Regions from separate parts of the Pseudoduganella sp. R-43 genome, predicted to be linked through region 3. Evidence: riboswitches for the same ligand, from Rfam matches in the RefSeq annotation. Region 3 holds a riboswitch; each other region holds the start of a gene.
What was found. A riboswitch is a leader RNA that binds a small molecule or an ion and turns the genes downstream of it on or off. The one in region 3 is predicted to bind cobalamin.
Positions count from the first base shown of each region.

Region 1 (5,935 bases), 700 kb from region 3:
TTGCCACATCGGGTGGTCAGGTGCAGTGTGGCCGCTGCCCGGCAAGCCGTTGCTGGCAACCAGGCGGGCCAGTTCGCCGCCCATTTTCTTGACGGTGGCATCGTCGGTTTTCCAGTAACCCTTCTCGGCCGCCACCATGAAGATTGCCAGCATATGCGCCTTGGCGTGCGCGTTGTGGCGCTGGCCGAGGAATTGCGGCAGGCCGAGCTTATGCGCATCGTCGAAGTAGACCGACTTCACTTCATCCCAGGCCCAGTTCTTCACCAGGTCCGGCCGCGTGACCTGCCAGCCCCACAGGTTCTCCAGGAACTCCTGCCCCATGGTGCGGGCGCCGGCATAACCATGCCCCATCAGGGGCTTGATCCACGCCGGGTTGAGGAAGCGGCCGCGCAGTTCGCCCAGCATGGCGGAAGCCAGCGGCTCAACGTCGGCGCGCCCCGGCTGTGCGTGCTGCAGGATCAGCGCTTCCGGCACGCGGCCGGTGCGGCTCTCGACGGCCAGCGACAGGCCGCCCAGGTAATCGAAGGCGTCATTGTTATCGAGCAGGCCGTACAGGTTGCTGGCGCGGCCGTGGTAGGTGCGCGTGATGCCGTCCAACGCCACGTCAAAGGCGGCATGGTTTGCCTCGCCGCTCGCATCGAGGCCGTAGGCATGCCCCATGCGGTTGCGGTAAGCCTTGCCGATCTCGTCGCGCTCGCGCCAGGCGCCGGAACGCTCGGTTAGGCGGTTGACGCCGGCGCCGTAAGCGCCAGGAGCGTCACCGAAGATGCGCTGGGCGGCGGCGCGGCCGGCATCGGCCAGCGGCATGCCGCCCGCTTGCAGCGCGCGCACGCGCACCAGCCATTCACGCGCCACGCGGTTGTTCGCTGTCGGCTCGCGGCCCCATGCAGCGCTGGCACTGGCGCCGGTGCTGCCGCTGCCGGCGCCTGCGCTGCTGCCCAGCGGCGCCAGCGCAGCTTCCAGTGCCTCGCGCAATGCAGGCTCCTGCTCGGCGATGCCCGCAGCGGAGGCGGCCAATGACATTCGACCGGCGCGGTCGATCAGGCGAATCAGGTTCGGGTACAGGTCGCGAAACAGGCCGGACGTGGTCACCAGCGCATCGCGCCGCACTGCGCCCGGCACCAGCCGCACATCGTTGACGATGCCGCGCGCATTCCATACCGGCTCGGCGCCCATCATCGCCAGCGCGAACGCCACCATCACGCCTTCATCGCGCACCGCATCGGATGCCCACAGCAGGATGCCTTCGCTGCCCGCATCGGAATGCTCACGCGCCGCAGCCTTGGCCGCCAGGCTGGAGCCCATCTGGTAGCCGATTCTGGTCGGCAGGATATCGCCATCGACCGCATGGAAATTGCGGCCGGTCGGCAGCGCTTCCGGCGAGCGCAGGGGATCGTTGCCCTTGCCCGGTTCGATGAAGCGGCCATCCAGGCCCGCCAGCAGCGCGCGCATTTCATTGAGCGGCGACGCAGCCAGCTTGCGCGCAACCTCAGGATCGTCGATGCCGCCCTTCTTCATCGATTCCAGCATCAGGTCGATGGAGTCCCGCTTCCACGGACGCCCGAAGATGTGCAGGCCGTGCGGCATGAACTTTTCCTGCAGCTTTGTCAGGTAGTGGCCCACTTCGTGCGCCAGCAGGTCGTCGTCGGCCGCGTCGAAGCCGATGCCGCGCACGGCCAGCACGTCGGCCATCGACGCTTCCAGTTCCGCCTTCAGGTTCAGGGCCACAACGCGCTCGCGCATCAGCTGCGCCGCCTTGGCCTTCAGCGTGTCGGAGCTGGCTGCCTCGTAGCTCTCCACAATCTGGCGCAGCGACAGCAGTTCGTCGTACAGCGGCGTGGACGCCAGCGGCGGCGTCAGGTGGTCAACCATCACCGCCAGGCCGCGCCGCTTGGCCTGCGTGCCTTCGCCGACGCCGTCCACGATATAGGGATAGATGCCGGGCAGGTCGCCCGCGATCAGGCTGGGAAAGTCGTCGGCCGAAAGTCCGACCGCCTTCCCCGGCAAGAACTCATAGGTCGAGTGGCGGCCGATATGCACCAGCGCATCGGCCTTGAAGCGGTCGCGCAGCCAGTGGTAGAAGGCCAGGTACTGGTGCGGGGGCGGCACGCTGGTATTCGCATGCAGCAGCTCTTCGTCCACTTCCCAGCCGCGCGGCGGCTGTGGTCCGATGAACACGTTGCCGAACTGGATGCCCGGCACCAGCAGCTTGCCGCTGTCGACCATGATCTTGCCCGGTGCAGGCCCCCAGCCCTTCAAGCCCTCGATGCCGTAGGACGCGACCCGGCGTCGCAGCGGCTCCAGCGCAGCGCAGCGGCGCGGCGCCTTCGCCTGCAGGCAGCCCGCATAGCCATCGGACAGCGCAGCCAGGTCGCGGATCGCCGCCTCGCGCTGCGGATGATCGGCGCCCTCCACCAGGTGCTGCAGTTCCTTGATCACGACTTCCGCCTGCTTGCGGCCGAGTGCCCATTCGCCGGCAGCTTCCGCTTCCAGCACGTCGGCGTGCAAGCGGCCCAGCAGGCCGCTGGTCATTTCTCCCTGCACGCGCGGCGACAGCGTCGCGAACCACTTCGCATAATCGGCGGCGCTGACGCTGTTCACGGAGCCCGCCAGTTCACGCAAGGCGCCGCGGTCCTCAGGCAGGTTGACGCCGTGCGCCATGATGCGGTCAAGCAGCGCTTCCGGCGTGGCCGGCAATTCGCCGACCGTGTAGCCGGCGTCCTTCAGGGCGTGCAGCATGTCGAACAGCGAAGCCGGCACATCAAGGTTGTCGGCGCCGATGTTCTGGCGGCCCGGCGGGTGATTGTAGTACACCAGCGCCACGCGCTTGTCGCGGTTGGATTTGGCGCGCAAGGCCAGCCAGCGCTCGACGCGCGCAGCCAGGCGCTCCGCTTCCGCCGCCAGTACTACCGGCGGGCGATTCTCGATGCCGGTCAGCTTGTCGCGCTGCGGCTCGCCCAGTGCCGCCACCACGATGGGCTGGCCGATGCCCTGCAGCTCGGGTAGCGCCACGCGGTACTGCACCGAATCAGGCGGCAAGCCGTCCGGCGACAAGCGCCATTGCATGGCGGTGCGGTCGGACAGCCGGATCGCCTTGAACAGCGGGATATCGAGCTTCTTGAATGCCTCGCTGACGGCTTCGCGCCCTTCGGCGGCGCCCACCACAAAGTCCTGCAGCACCACCATGGCGGCCGGCACGGCAGGCGCAATCAGTTCCGGCAAGCGCTCAAGCGCCTCGCGCGAGGCGCCGCCCCAGCGCGGCAGCACCTGCACGCATTGCTGGCCAATGCGTTCGACTTGCTTGCAGACGGCATCGGGCACCGTGCCATCCATGTTCGACAGGTCCAGCACTACCACGGTAGGACGCGCCTGCAGGCCTAGCTGCGCCGCCCTGCCCCATGCCGCCGCGTCGTGCAGTTCGCGCTGGCCGGCGCGCAGGCGCAGCGTCGGTTCCGGCTGCGGCTCGGCCAGGGCGCGCGAGGGGTCGAGCAGGTGCGCAAGCAGCGCTGCCGTGTTGTCGCGGCCACCGGCCTGCCAGACCTGGCGCGCAGCCAGCCACTGGCCTGCCGCCGGTCGCGCCCTGGCTGCCTGCAGTGCCGCTTCCGGCGGCTGCTCGGTCGAGAGCTGGCGCAGCGTTTCAGGCGAAAAGCCCTGCAAGCTGCCCTGCCGTCCGCGCGACAGCAGGCTAAGCGTGGCCTCGCCATTCATGGCCAGCACGCTGGCCTGCGGGCGGGCATGGCGCGGCAAGAATTCCTTCAGGCGCCGGGCCGGGTCGCCGAACAGCGATACGGCCAGGATGCTGTCCGCCTGCGCCAGCCACTGGGCGGCTTGCTTGTCGTCGGCCGCCATCCATTGCGCGGGCGTGCGCAACACGATACGGTCCTGGGGATGGCCGGCCAGGTGGCGATGGGCCGCCTCGATGGCGACAGGCGCAGCGCGTTCGGTCACGATGGCAAACAGCACGGCGGCGTTGGCACGCGCGCAAGCGAACGCACATAGCAGGACCACAATGGTCCGGGCAAAGGTAGTGGTAGGCACAGCAGGATTCCGAGCACGCAAAACCACACCCCGGGCTTCGCACAATCAAAAGTGACCGGCCGGTCTTCTGGCTCGCCTTCTTCCTCCGCTGGCCTGGCCTTCCCGTGCGATGCACAGTGGCGTTGGTCAGCTTCGTCCGGCTTACAGCAGCGGGGGCTGCGCCGGACTGGCGCAAGATGGCTATCCCGCGCGGCACCGGCTTCCCGTTTCACCTCCCGGCAGGCTTGCAGGAAGGCACCAATCACATAACGTGCGTCATTCTAACAGACTGCACTTGGCCAACAATCTAGCCAGAAGAGCAACGACTGTTGTTATAAAGATCCACTTCTTAGAAATGATTGGTAATTCGTGAGAATTAGGTATTTACTGCTAAGTACGCGTCAAAGAACGTGTCTGGGAGAGTAAAAATGCATAACAAGACAACATTACAAGTCCTGGCAGCCGCCTCCGGACTTGCGGATGAGCGCATCCAGGAACTCTGGGAAGGGGCCGATATGTATGCCCGTGCCCAGGCTGGGAATCCGGATTCGCCGCGCTACCAGCAAGTGCTGCATGAGCGCATGGCGGCCATGGTCGAACGTGAAGTGGCCAAGCGCCATGCCGCGGACGGCGAGCCCTGGGTGCTGGCTGACGCCCACCTGGGACAGATTGAAGTGTCGCTGTCCGACGCCCTCAAGGCCTTCGGCGGCCGCACGCACCACGTTATCCATTAGCAAGGCAAAGCCGCCCGCACGGCTGTGAACCGCACCCCGATCCCGTGCCGTCCACAATGCGGCGCCTGCTGTACGGCGCCCGCGATCTCCAGCCCGATTCCCGGCATGCCTGAAGGCAAACCGGCAGGCGTGCCCTGCATCCAGCTCGATTCGCACATGCGCTGCAAGCTGTATGGCTTGCCCGAACGCCCCCTCGTGTGCGTGGAATTCAGGGCCGACGAAGCAGTGTGCGGTGAGTCGCGCGAGCAGGCCATGCGCTGGCTGGGTTGGCCGAAGCTGTAAAATACTGGCCCACCATGAGTTTCCAATGCCGCCCAGCCTGTGGCGCCTGCTGCACGGCGCCCTCGATTACGTCCCCGATTCCCGGAATGCCGAACGGCAAACCGGCCGGGGTGCGCTGCGTCCAATTGGGCGACGATAACCGTTGCAAGATCTTCGGCAAGCCGGAACGCCCGGCCTTCTGCGGCGGCCTGCAGCCTTCGGCCGAAATGTGCGGCGAGAGTCGGGAACAGGCGATGACGTGGCTCGCGGTGCTGGAACGCGAAACCTGTCCGTGAGCCGCTAGCGAACGTAGAGCGTTGCGAATGTCGAAGGAATTTCAGCCAGTTCCGCTTCCAGATATGGAACAGTCGCAATGCAAGTGACCCATTCCAGGAATCGATCTTCGCTGAAGTACGATCGAACCACGTCCAGCGTTGCCGTTCGGGCAGCCTCAGGGACAAGCGCCGCTACCGGCGGCGCGCCGCTGTCGTCTACAACCGTCAGCCGGGCCTCGAGACAATGACTCCATTCCCAACCGATGTATGGTCGGGCTTCCAGCGAAAATTCAGATGGCCACCGCATTGTGTCGTTCAGGATCCCATGCGCACCAACCAGCCAGACGACGACCTGCGCGCGCCAGTGCGGTGAGGGGATATCGAACACGGAACGCAGCCAAGGCTCGACTAAAGACTCAGGCAGATATTTCAGGCAGAAGAACATCGAAGCGGAGAAATCTCCACTGGCATCCCACCAGAGCCAGACACGGTTCGGGTTGTCGTTTGATTGACGCAGAATATTCCCGATAGCGATGTCGGTGCCGTTCCAGCACATGCCATCCATCATGCACCGTCCCAGGGTTAGCAGCACATCTTCCCGAAAGCCTTCGTATGGCTCCCGAGAGACGCCGTTCGGGTAAATGGCCA
Region 1 is NZ_CP183988.1:6,426,173-6,432,107, forward strand. It holds gene ACN9M3_RS29440 (cobaltochelatase subunit CobN) at 1-4,038, opposite strand, end outside; cobalamin riboswitch at 4,079-4,295, opposite strand; gene ACN9M3_RS29445 (hypothetical protein) at 4,446-4,751, shown strand; gene ACN9M3_RS29450 (YkgJ family cysteine cluster protein) at 4,791-5,033, shown strand; gene ACN9M3_RS29455 (YkgJ family cysteine cluster protein) at 5,048-5,308, shown strand; gene ACN9M3_RS29460 (hypothetical protein) at 5,313-5,935, opposite strand, start outside.
Region 1: another riboswitch for cobalamin. It lies ahead of ACN9M3_RS29440 (cobaltochelatase subunit CobN); the one in region 3 lies ahead of ACN9M3_RS01525 (energy-coupling factor ABC transporter permease).

Region 2 (5,935 bases), 1.9 Mb from region 3:
GAACAAATTGCACAGGAGTGCCTGCAGAATGAGTAGTTTTGACGCAACCAATAAGCGCCTGAAAAATATTCATACTCGCATCCCGGAATTCCCGGAAGACCTGGTACGCCTGCTGCGCATGACCTATCACGTCCAGAAACGCATGAAGGACCTGGCGAATTCGGTGCTGCGCAAGTATGACCTGGTCGATGCCAGCTACATGGTGCTGGCGGTGCTGTATGGGTCGGAGAATGAAACTTCGACGGCGTCCAACCTGGGCGAAGCCTGCATGGAAAAGCCGGCCAACCTGACCAGGGTCTGCAACGACCTGGAAGCGCAAGGCCTGATCACCCGCGGCAACCGCCCGGGCGACCGCCGCTGCGTGATGATTACCCTCACCGATGCCGGCCGCAACCTGATCGAGCAGGTGATGCCGGAAGTGTGGTCGCGCACCACCCGCGCTTACGACGGCTACAACGGCGACGATATCCGCGTGCAGGAACAGCTCTTCAAGCGCCAGCTAGCCAACCTCGACGTCACAGCCTGATTAAAAAAATGGGGTACGTCCCCATTTTTTTATTTCTGGGGCTTGGTGTGCTTCATTGCGTAGACCAGGTGCTGCCACCAGTGCTCGCGTGACTGCACGCTCAGCATGCACTGGCGGTCGATCTCTTCCTTGAAGACGCGGTCGCGGCATTGCATATTGGCCAGCGCATTGCGCTGGTTTTCGGCATTCACCACGGCCACCACGAGCCAGAACACCAGCCCGGACAACAGGACCACCAGCGTCCAGGCAAAATGGTTGACCCAGGTGCGCTGCACCAGGCCGGCCTCGTCAGGGGCCGACTCCCGGAACGCACGCATCACGCCTTCTTCACGTTGATCCATGTCTTACTTCTTGGTCGCTGCAGCCTTGGCTACCAGGTAGTCCGCAACTGCCAGGGCGGCTGCCTGGGACTGGTCTTCCGGCTGGCCTGGACGACCGGCCATTGATGGGGAAGTCACGTAACGGCCATCGATCACCAGGGTTGGCGCACTGTCCACCTTGTACTGGGCGATGATGGTCTCCATGCGCTTCATTTTAGACTCGACGCTGAAGGATTTGTAGACGCTTTCGTACTTGGCCTTGTCGACGCCGGCGCTTACCACCACGGCGGTCACGTCGTCCTCGCGCATCAGGCGCTTGTGCTCTTTGTGGATGGCGTCAAACAGCTTCTGGCTGGCTGGTTCCAGCGTGCCCATGGTTTCCAGGGTGACGTAGGCGCGTGCCAGCACGTCTTTTTCACCGCGGGCAAAGTGGATGCGGCGGAAGTGGATCTTGTCGGCGTTCTGCTTGACCCAGGCCGACATGCGCGGTTCGAGCGCATTGCAGTGCGGGCAAGTGAACATGAAGAACTCGACCACCTCGACCTTTTTACCCTGGGCTTCGGTGCGCACCGGGGTGTCGAGAACCGTATAGTCAACGCCTTGTTTCGGCTCGGCGGCATAGGCGCCGGCAGCGGTGAACATCAGGGCGGCAGAAGCAAGCAGCAGTCGCAGCAAACGCATGGTCATCCTTACAGGTAAATGGTAAACGCCGCGAGATTACCATTTTTTGCGCGCCGTGATCAGCCCCGTGGGCCAAAAAGGCGCCAACGGGGCATTTTTAAGCCTGTTTTAAGCGCTTAAAAGTCGTAGCGTGCCGATACTTTCAGTTGACGGCCACTGTTCGGGTAGATGCCTGCGCGGCAGCTGAATGCTTGGCTGAAATGCTCCTTGTCGAACATGTTCAGCGCGGTCACAGCCAGTTCCCATTGGCCGAACTTGCGCGCGTAGCGGCCATCGACCACGGTGTACGCCGGCATGCGGGCGTCGCAGCTGTTGTCGAAATCGCTGCCGTAGCGCTGTTTGCCGACGCGCTGCACGCCGATGTCGGCGCTCTGGCCGTCGGACGGCAGCCAGGCCAGGCGCACGGTCAGGATGTTCTTCGGCACCAGCGCCAGTTCGCGGCCGGCGTTCGGACCGGAGCGGAACTCGGCATCCACCTGCTGGAAGTGGCCCTGCACCTGCCATTCCGGCGCGAAGCGGTAGCTGCCATCGAGCTCGAAGCCCTTGCGCTGGGTTGGCGCCAGGTTGGTGTTGGCGCCGAACATGCCTGCGGTCGGGTCGTAATAGATCTCGTTGTCCAGGTTGTGGCGGAAAATGCGCGCGTCAAGCTTGGCGGCGCCCTGCGCATAACCAAGGCCGATTTCAACATCGTGCGAAGTCTGGGTTTCCAGCGGCTTGTTGGCCTGCGGAGTGAAGCCGTTCTCGTCGGAGTTGGCGACGCGGTAGCTCTGGCCAATCTTGGCCCACGCTGTCAGGCCCGGCGCGGCAAGCATGCTGCCCTGCACTTCCCAGGCGTTGTTGGCTTGCTTCACGCTGTAGGTGGCGGTGGTGAATGGCACTGGATCGATCGAATCCTTGTCGAACAGTTCGCGGCGCACGCCGGCGGCCAGGCGGAATTGCTGCGGGCCGGAGAACTTCATTTCGTCGCGCAGGTAGAAAGCCTTGCTGCGCTGGCTGGCGTCGGCGGCGGAGAAGGACGCGGTGGTGACGCGGTTCCAGCGGCCGAAGTCAAAGCCGGCGACCAGTTCATTCAGCATGCCGTCGAACTGGCCAAGGTGGCGCACGCGCGGCGAGAACTGGGTCTGCTTCGTGTCGTAGGCGGAGCTGGAAACGCCCCATGGACTGAAGTAAGTGGCTTCCGCTTCCTTCTTGCGATGCGACAGCTCCGCAGCCAGGTCGAAAGCGCCTACCTTGTGCTCCCAGGCGGCGGTATAGCGGTCGCTATCGAGCTTGCCGAAATCGTTCGGGGTCAGGGTCTGGCGCGGATTGGCGTTGAATTGCGCTTCCGTCAGGCTGCCGGCGAAGCGCTGGTCCTGGCGCGCGATGTCGGCACGCAGCGAGAAGCTGCCCACGCCGGTGCTGAACTTCACGCCGCCGTTAAGGCGCGACTGCTTGAATTCATTGTTGTCGCGGTAGTTGTCGGAGCGCTGGTGGCCGGCCGACGCGTCGAAGGCAAAGCCGTCGAAGCCCTGTGCCACGCTGGCGCGCACCTCGCCGCTGTCAAACTGGCCCAGCTCAGTGAACATATTGCCGCTGCGCTCGCCGGCTTGCGGGCGCTTGGTGGTGATCTGGATCACGCCGCCGGTGGCGCCTTCGCCATACAGCACGCTGGCGCCGCCGCGCATGATGTCGATGCGCTCCACCATGTCGATCGGAATGGTGGACAGGGTTGCGCTGGACAGCTCGTTTTCGTTCAGGCGCACGCCATCCAGCACAATCACCACGTTCTGGTCGCTGTTGGTGCCGAAGCCACGCAGGTCGAGGCCGAAGTCGGGGCTGCCGGTCAGGCTCTGGCGGCCGTACACGCCGCCGATCTTGCGGATCGCCTGGTTGACGTCGGACACGCCGGCGCGGCGGATGTCGGCCGCGGTGATGGTGGTGGCGCCGATCGGCAGCAGCGACGGATCGCTGGCGAAGCGGGAACCGGAAACGACAACGGTGTTCGATTGGGCTTGGGCCGCTGCGGCAAAGCACAGGGCAACCGCTGCGGCAACGGCGCAGCGCGAAGTGATGAAGGTCATGGCAAATCAGTAGAAAGAGTATCCGCCTGCGTCCCCGCAGCCGGAATCCACAGAAGACGAACCCTGCGCGGGCGCGCTTCCACCTCCCTGGCCGGTATCCGGGCTGGCAAGACTGACCGGGCCACCTTCCTGCAGCAGCAGTGGCTAATTGGCGCGGCCTGCCGTCTCAATGACGGCGCTTGCGTACCGTTGCGGGGGCAGCACATTGCGTTTCCCGTTTAACTGCCTCCATGAACAGGAGGCGGGCACCAAGGCGCCGCCATTATACGCCGGTTAAAGTTGGCATAAAAGTTTGGCAATCGGCCGCCACCCGGGCTATATTTTGGTGTTGCAAAAAACCCAATGGAGTCTTATGCGCATCACTCACCTTTTGGCCGCGGCCGCCCTGTTGGGCGGGGTCGCGGTCCAGGCCAGCCTGTGGGCCGGTGGCGCGACGTCCGCCACCGTGCCGGAAGCCGGTAGCGGCATCGCACTGGCGCCAGCCAAGGCGGCCGCCGTCATGCAGCCCAGCGCTCCCGGCGCCTGGGGCGGCATCCGCACCGGCCAGGAGGCCACGCTGTCCGACCGCGTGGTGGACTACCAGATCGAAGCCAGCCTGGACCCGGTCAAGCACACCATCGACGGCAAGCAGCGCCTGACCTGGCGCAACCGCAGCGCCGAACCGGTGCGCAGCGTCTACCTGCACCTGTACCTGAATGCCTTCCAGAACGGCTACAGCACATTCCACACCGAGGAGCGCAAAACCGGCAGCGGCATTCGCAACAGCGCCCTGAGCAAAGATGGAGAATGGGGCTACACGGAATTGCGCAGCGTGCAGCAAGGCGGCGCCAAGGTGCCGTGGACTTTCGTGCATCCCGACGGCGGCCCGGCGGCCGACCAGACCGTGGTGCGCCTTGACCTGCCGCAGGCTGTCGCAGCGGGCGCCAGCACCACGCTCGATATCGCCTTTTTCGACCAGCTTCCGCGCGTGATGGCGCGCAGCGGCTACTTCGACAGCTTCCACCTGGTGGCGCAATGGTTCCCCAAGATCGCCGTGCTGGAACTGCCGGGCGAACGGGGCGCCACCGCGGTGCGCTGGAACGCGCATGAATACCACGCGGAATCCGAGTATTACGCGGACTTTGGCAGCTATGACGTCAAGCTCACCGTCCCCAGGGAATATACCGTGGGAGCCACCGGCGAACTGCAGGGCGCCCCGCAGGAAAAGGACGGCAAGCTGACCCACCATTTCGTGCAGGGCGACGTGCACGATTTCGCGTGGACCGCCGACAAGCGCACTGCGGCACCGCTGACCGGCACCTGGACCGGGCCCGGCAGCCCGCAAGTGAAGATCACCGTGCTTTATCCGCCGGAATTCGCATCCAACGCGGCGCCTGCCTTGCAGGCCACCAAGGATTCGCTGGACTACTTCTCGAAGACCCTCGGCCCCTATCCGTACAAAACCGTGACTGTGGTCATTCCTCCGCATAACGCCAGCGAAGCGGGCGGCATGGAGTACCCCACCTTCTTCACTGTCGACAACTTTGCCGGCCTGAAGCCGGGCACGTTCGCATCGGCGGCGCTGGATTTCGTCACCATTCACGAATTCGGCCATGGCTACTTCTACGGCATCCTCGCCAGCAACGAGTTCGAAGAGCCGATGCTGGACGAAGGCCTGAACGAGTACTGGAACCAGCGCATGCTGCGCGATACGGGCCGCAAGGCCTACCTCACGACGCCGTTCCTGCGCGCGATCGGATTTGCGCCCACCATCAAGGGCTTCGAGTTCGAACGCCAGGGCACGCCGCGTGACGAGCCATCCGACCCGCTGGGCCAGAATGCCTATACCCGCCTGCAAGGCATTGGCCCGGTGTATTCGCGCACCACACTGGTCATGCACGACCTGGAAGCGCAGCTGGGCAAGGAAACCATGGAGCGCGCCTTCAAGGAGTATTACCGCCGCTGGAAATTCCGCCACCCAAGCGTGGCTGATTTCCGTGAGACGCTGGCAGAAGTCAGCGGCCAGCGCCAGCTGGTGGAAACCGTCTTCGCGCAGCAGGTCTATGCCACCACGCGCGTGGACGACCGCATTTCCTCCTTCACCAGCGAAGAGGTGCTGCCACTGCCGGGCCGGCAAATGAAGGGCGGCAAGCTTGCCGACTTGAGCGAAGAGCAGGTCGACAAGCACGTCGAACAGCTGCGCGATGCATGGGAAAAGGCCAACCCGGAAGCCAAGCCAGGCACCGGCCCGTTCCCCTACCTGACGCGGGTCACCGTGCGCCGGCGCGGCGCCGATGTCCTGCAGACGCTGGTGGTCACGTTTGCCGATGGCACCAAGGAGACCGTATTCTGGGGCGGCGAACAGCGCT
Region 2 is NZ_CP183988.1:2,236,002-2,241,936, reverse strand. It holds gene ACN9M3_RS10240 (transcriptional regulator, SarA/Rot family) at 29-526, shown strand; gene ACN9M3_RS10235 (hypothetical protein) at 556-867, opposite strand; gene ACN9M3_RS10230 (thiol:disulfide interchange protein DsbA/DsbL) at 871-1,527, opposite strand; gene ACN9M3_RS10225 (TonB-dependent receptor) at 1,644-3,587, opposite strand; cobalamin riboswitch at 3,660-3,855, opposite strand; gene ACN9M3_RS10220 (M1 family metallopeptidase) at 3,940-5,935, shown strand, end outside.
Region 2: another riboswitch for cobalamin. It lies ahead of ACN9M3_RS10225 (TonB-dependent receptor); the one in region 3 lies ahead of ACN9M3_RS01525 (energy-coupling factor ABC transporter permease).

Region 3 (5,935 bases):
GGCCGCCAGCACCAGATTGATCTCGTCAACCAGGGCAGGCACGTTGTCGGCCAGCGGCAGCAGGCTCGAATAATCCGCCTTGACGTCGCCAATGCCCCTGCTGATGGCAGTCTGCATGTAGTTGGCATAGCCGACCACGCTGGTTTCGTTCACGATCTGGAATTCTGGTGCGACCACGCCCAGTGCCGGCGGCACGTAGCCGGGGCGGAAGAAATTGAAGACGCTCGGCGAGCGCAGCGGGCTTTGTCCCAGGCGGGACGAGGGCTCACTGGTATTGCCAATGGCCCAGGCTTCGCTCGGCGAGGTGGCGTTGTAGGCACGCGCCCATGCGGTAAAGCGCAGGATGGGTTCGCGCACCTTGCCGAAGCCGGCGTTCGTCAGATTGGCCGCGGAACGTGCTTCCTGGTCCAGCAGGATGGCCTTGATGACCGCTTTCAGGTCGCCCTTGACGCCGCTGCCGTTGTTGTTGAAGACAGCAGCGACACGCGCCACGTACTCTTTCGCTGGATTGCTGGTGACCAGGCGCTGGATCAGCTGCTTCGATACGAAAGGCGCCACGTTCGGATGCGCGAAAATCGTGTCGAGCGCCTTGTTCAGGGCCGTTGCCGCATCGACGCCGCTGGCGATCGTGGTGCCGAGGAAGATTTTTTCGCCAGGCTCGTATTTGGTTCCAACCTGGGTCATCGGGCGCTTGCGGTAATCCGGCGTGTCGCTGGTACCGCCGGCGAGGTCGGAGTCCCAGCCGGTGAATACACGGGCCAGGCCGGAAATGTCGGCTTGGGTATAGGTTTCCTGCTCGGTCGCCGTGCCGTCCGGGTTCAGCTTCAGCAGGCCGATGGTGAAGAGCTGCAGGATCTCGCGGGCGTAGTTCTCGTCCGGCATGGAGCCGGTTTTCGGATTGGCCTTGGCGTTGCCGCGATAGGTCAGGTATTCGCCCATCGAGGTCGACAGCGTGACCTGCTGCAGCAAGGTGCGGTAGTTGCCGAAGGCATTGGCCTCCAAAATGTCCATGTAGGCGGCGCCGGTGAAGGCACGCCAGGCACCGGTGAAGCCATCCAGAGAGGCGACGACGATTTCGGACAAGGCCAGCGTCACGCGCTGGCGCAGGGTATCGGGGGACGTGATCAGCTTGACCCACAGTGCCGCATCGATGCCGGCCTGGGTGTTCTTGTTTTCGATGGCGTTGAAGCCCTTCGCCATCAGCCAATCCCAACGCGATTGCGAAGTGGGCATCGACATCTGCTCGTCCAGCCACTTGCTATAGCCGAGCGCCTGGACCCGAGTCATCTGATCATGCGTTGCGCCCATGGAGGCCTGGGCGAGGAAACGTGCGGCCTGGGCGCCTGCAATCGATTCGACCTGGGGTGGCACCGGCGAGGTCGTACCTCCGTCGCTGCCCTTGCTTTCGCTCCCCCCGCCTCCGCACGCTGTCAGCAAGGTTGCCGCGGCCAGGGTCGCAGAGAGCTTTAGCGAGCTCTCATTATTCTCGATTGTGTCGTCCATTGTTGCCCCTCGGAAATTTCCTTAAGGGGGCAGTATAGCTAGAAATGGATGAGCAAAACCTATCGTGCGCAGGTTTTGTGGGTTTTATTCAACCCTTTGCCGAATGTAGTCGGGAGCGACTTTTTTAATGAAAGCCTCTGTGCCGATGCGGAAGTTTTCCGTTGCCGCGACGAGCCCGAAATAGTCGGCGCCCAAGCCTGCGGATTCTTCCAGCGTCATGTTCAAGCCACGGTGCAGGGCCTCCCATGTCAGGCGCACTGCGTCCGGGGACTGGTCGAGGATCTCGTACAGGATGGCGCGCGCTGCATCCATCACCGCGTCGGGACTGGCCACCTGCTGCACAAGGCCGATTCGCAGGGCTTCTTCAGCATCGATGATGCGGCCGCGCAGCAGCATTTCCGCTGCGCGGCCTTTCCCCACCAGGCGCGCAAGGCGGGTAGTGCCGCCAAAGCCAGCAACAGCGCCGATGCGCACTTCAGGATGACCGAGTTTTGCATGGCTGGCTGCGATGCGGATCATGCATGCTTCGGCAAGTTCCAGCCCGCCGCCCAAGGCGTGTCCGTTCAGGGCCGCCACCACGACCTTGCCAAGATTCTCGATGCGGTGCGTGATGTGGACCGCAAGCCTTGCGAATTCGCGTACTTCCAGCGGGGTAGCCTGGCTCAGGTACTTGATGTCGGCGCCGGCGGAGAAGGCTTTGGAGCCGGTGCCGGTAAGTATCACGGCGCCGGCTGCGGAACTGGCGGCCGCCATGTCCAGCATTTCTTCCAGTCGCTGCAAGGTCGGCAGGTCGAGCGCATTCAGCGCATCGGGGCGATTCAATGCAATGACGGCGATGCCGGCGGATTCTCCATACAGGACAGTCATGGCTTGGCTCCGGGAGTTGAGATTAAGGTTAGTATAGGTTTCCAGAATTGGACGTAGTTTTGTGAGTTCAGAAAACAGTTTTCCGAAAATGAAAAACCTTGCCTTCGACTGGAATGAGCTGAAGTTCTTTCTCGCGGTTGCACGAAGCGGCGGCCTTAGCGGCGCTGCTGCGGTACTGGGCACCAGCGCATCCACGGTCTCGCGCCACGTTGACGCGCTGGAGCGCCGCACTGGCCGAAAGCTGTTCTTGCGCCAGCAAAGCGGCTATGCGCTGACCGATGACGGCAGTGAACTGCTGGCGCACGCCGGGCAGGTGGAGCAGGCCATGGCTGCCGCTGCTGCGCCGGGCGATGCGCAGCGCGCAGTGTCCGGCGTGGTGCGGCTGGCGACTACTGAAATGCTGGCGCAATTCCTGGTCGCGCCCAGGCTGGCGGCATTGCGAACGCTGCATCCGGCGCTAAGGGTGGAGCTCGATATCGCCATGGCTGCGGTCAACCTGTCGCGGCGCGAAGCCGACCTGGCGCTGCGCATGGCCGCTCCGGACGATGGAGCAGGCGACTACATCGCAAGGCGTATCGGCAAGGTCGATTTCGCCCTTTACCGCGCAGCCGCTGTTTCGCATGACAGCGGTGACTACATAAGCTGGGACGGCGCCTGGGATGGCCTGCCGATGGCAGCCGCACTGCGCACTGCATTCGACGGCAAACCGCCAGTCCTGGCGTGCAACAGCCTGCCCACGCAGATCGCCGCCGCCCGCTCCGGCGTGGGCGCCGCCATGCTGCCATGTTTCATCGGTGATGCAGAGCCGGCGCTCCAGCGAATGGGGCGACTGGCCACGCCAGTATCGCGCGACCTGTGGCTGGTCTATCACCGCGACCTGAAAGCGAGCCTGCGCGTACAGGCAATGGCAGCCTTCCTGACCGAGATCACAGGCGTTTGCCACGCAAGAGACCTTTAATGTACTATTCGGCAATTGGGTGCGCGCGTCCTGTCCTGGATGCGCGTTAAACGGGAAACCGGTGACGCTGCCATGTGCGGCCACTCCGGTGCAGCCCCCGCTGCTGTAAGCCTGACGAATCCGGAAATACGCCACTGCGCAACGCGCGGGAAGGCCCGGACGAGGATGAAGGCGAGCCAGAATACCGGCCCGATACTGCCAGCACTGTTCTCCGGGGTGAAGGGAAGCCGCTGTCGACCGGCTTCCTGCGTCTTGCCCGCCTGCCCCCTGTCGACCGTCTCCCGATTCTCCCATGAAGGTGCTCCCATAGACCATTCGACGGGAGGTTTCGAATGCACATCATGGAAGGTTTCCTGCCGCCCGCGCATGCGCTTGGCTGGGCAGCCGTATCCGCTCCTTTCCTGGCCTGGGGCCTGCGCAGCATGGCGCGCGGCTTGCAGGCGCACCCCGAGCGGCGCATGCTGCTTGGCGTTGCTTCGGCCTTCGCTTTCCTCCTGTCTGCGCTGAAGCTGCCGTCCGTGACGGGAAGCTGTTCGCATCCGACCGGCGTCGGGCTTGGCGCGCTGCTGTTCGGTCCTGCGGCGATGGTGCCGGTCGGCTTTGTCGTGCTGCTGTTCCAGGCCTTGCTGCTGGCCCACGGCGGCTTGACCACGCTGGGCGCGAACGTGTTCTCCATGGCGATCGTCGGGCCCTTCGTTTCCTATGGCGTATTCCGCTCCACGGCGGCCCTCGGGCTATCGCGCGCGGTCGCGGTGTTCGCGGCCGCCTGTATCGGCGACCTGGCAACTTACCTGACCACTTCTGCACAGCTGGCCTGGGCCTTTCCTGATCCGATCGGTGGTATCAGCGCTTCGTTCGCCAAGTTCGCCGGTATCTTCGCGTTGACACAACTGCCGATCGCTATCAGCGAAGGCTTGCTGACCGTACTGGTGGTGAATGCGATGGCGCGCTTCAATGCGCACGAGCTGCGCCTGCTGCCGGTGATGGCGCATGTGAAGGAGAAGTCGGCATGAAGGCGCGTACTGGCTTGATCTGGGCGGCCATCATCCTGTTGACCGTTTTGCCGCTGTGGTTTGCAGACATGCCGCCGGCGGAGCCGGGCGGCGCGGCGCCAGCAGCATTCAGCGGAGCGGATTCGCGCGCGCAACAGGCGATTGGCATCATCGCACCACACTACAAACCCTGGTTTGCACCGCTGTTCGAACCGCCGAGCGGAGAGATCGCGTCGCTGCTGTTCGCGCTGCAAGCTGCGATCGGCGCGGGCGTGATCGGTTTCTGGCTCGGCACATCGATGGCGCGCGAGCGCGAACAACGTTGCGCACAGGGGGATTCGGTGCCGGAGCAGGATTCCCATGCGGATTGACGCCGCAGCCTACGCCTCGCGCTGGCAGGCCGTCGCTCCAGGCGCGAAGGGCCTGTTCGCGCTGGCCGGCATCGCTGCCGCCTGGCTCGCCCGCAGCCTTGACACGCTGGCCGTGCTCGCGCTGCTCTCCATGTTCGCCACGCTGGCCGGGGCGCGCGTGCCAATCCGGACCTACTTTGCCGTAGCGGTAGCGCCGGTCGGCTTCCTTTTGCTGTCCTGCCTGACAATGCTGGTCACGCCTGACGGCGGGGGCGGCTGGCGGTGGGCGCCTGGGCTCTCGCCGGCAGTCGGGTACATTGCCCTGCGCTCGATCGCCGCGCTGGCCGCCGTACTCGGGCTGGTGCTGACCACGCCGATGCCGGACCTGTTGATGTTGCTGCGCCGCCTGCGCGTACCCGAACTGCTGCTGGACCTGATGGCGCTGTGCTACCGCATGCTGTTCGTGCTGCGCCAGGCATGGGACGAAGGCAGTACCGCGCAAGCTGCGCGCCTGGGACATGGCGGCTGGCGCCAACACTGGCGGTCGATAGGGTTGCTGACGGGCCAGATGGCACTACAGGTATGGCAGCGCGCGTCGGCACTGCAAATGGCGGCCGATGCGCGCGCCTTCGAGGGCAGCCTGCGCCACTTGCCGACCTCCTTCCCGCATGCGCGACGCCAGCTTGCCCTATCCTTGCTGGCGAGCGTGCTGCTGCTGGCATTTTCCCTGCGTGACAGGCTATGACGCCTTTGATCGAACTCGAAGCAGTGGAGCACGCGTTTGCCGACGGCAGCCCAGGCCTGCGCGGCTGCACGTTGTCGCTTGGGCGCGGACGCCGTCACGCGCTGCTCGGCGCGAACGGCGCCGGCAAGACCACGCTCCTGCTGCACCTGAACGCTTTGCTGCGCCCCACCGTGGGCCGCTTGCGCTGGCACGGCAACGAGTACGACTACAGCCGCAGTGGGCTGGCCTCGTTGCGCAGCCGGGTCGGCCTTGTGTTCCAGAATCCTGACCGCCAGCTAATCTCGGCACTGGTCGAGGAGGATGTGGCGTTTGGGCCGCTGAACCTCGGCCTCGACGACGCCACGGTACGCACTCGCGCCGCGGATGCGCTCGATGCCGTAGGCCTGGCCGGCTTTGCGCGCCGTCCCGTGCACCACCTGAGCTTCGGCCAGAAGAAGCGCGTCTGCATTGCCGGCGTGCTGGCCATGCAGCCCGAAGTCCTGCTGCTGGACGAACCGATGGCGGGCCTGGACTCGCCGAT
Region 3 is NZ_CP183988.1:329,674-335,608, forward strand. It holds gene ACN9M3_RS01510 (DUF1800 domain-containing protein) at 1-1,503, opposite strand, end outside; gene ACN9M3_RS01515 (enoyl-CoA hydratase-related protein) at 1,588-2,370, opposite strand; gene ACN9M3_RS01520 (LysR family transcriptional regulator) at 2,459-3,328, shown strand; cobalamin riboswitch at 3,331-3,535, shown strand; gene ACN9M3_RS01525 (energy-coupling factor ABC transporter permease) at 3,661-4,341, shown strand; gene ACN9M3_RS01530 (energy-coupling factor ABC transporter substrate-binding protein) at 4,338-4,691, shown strand; gene cbiQ (cobalt ECF transporter T component CbiQ) at 4,681-5,415, shown strand; gene ACN9M3_RS01540 (energy-coupling factor ABC transporter ATP-binding protein) at 5,412-5,935, shown strand, end outside.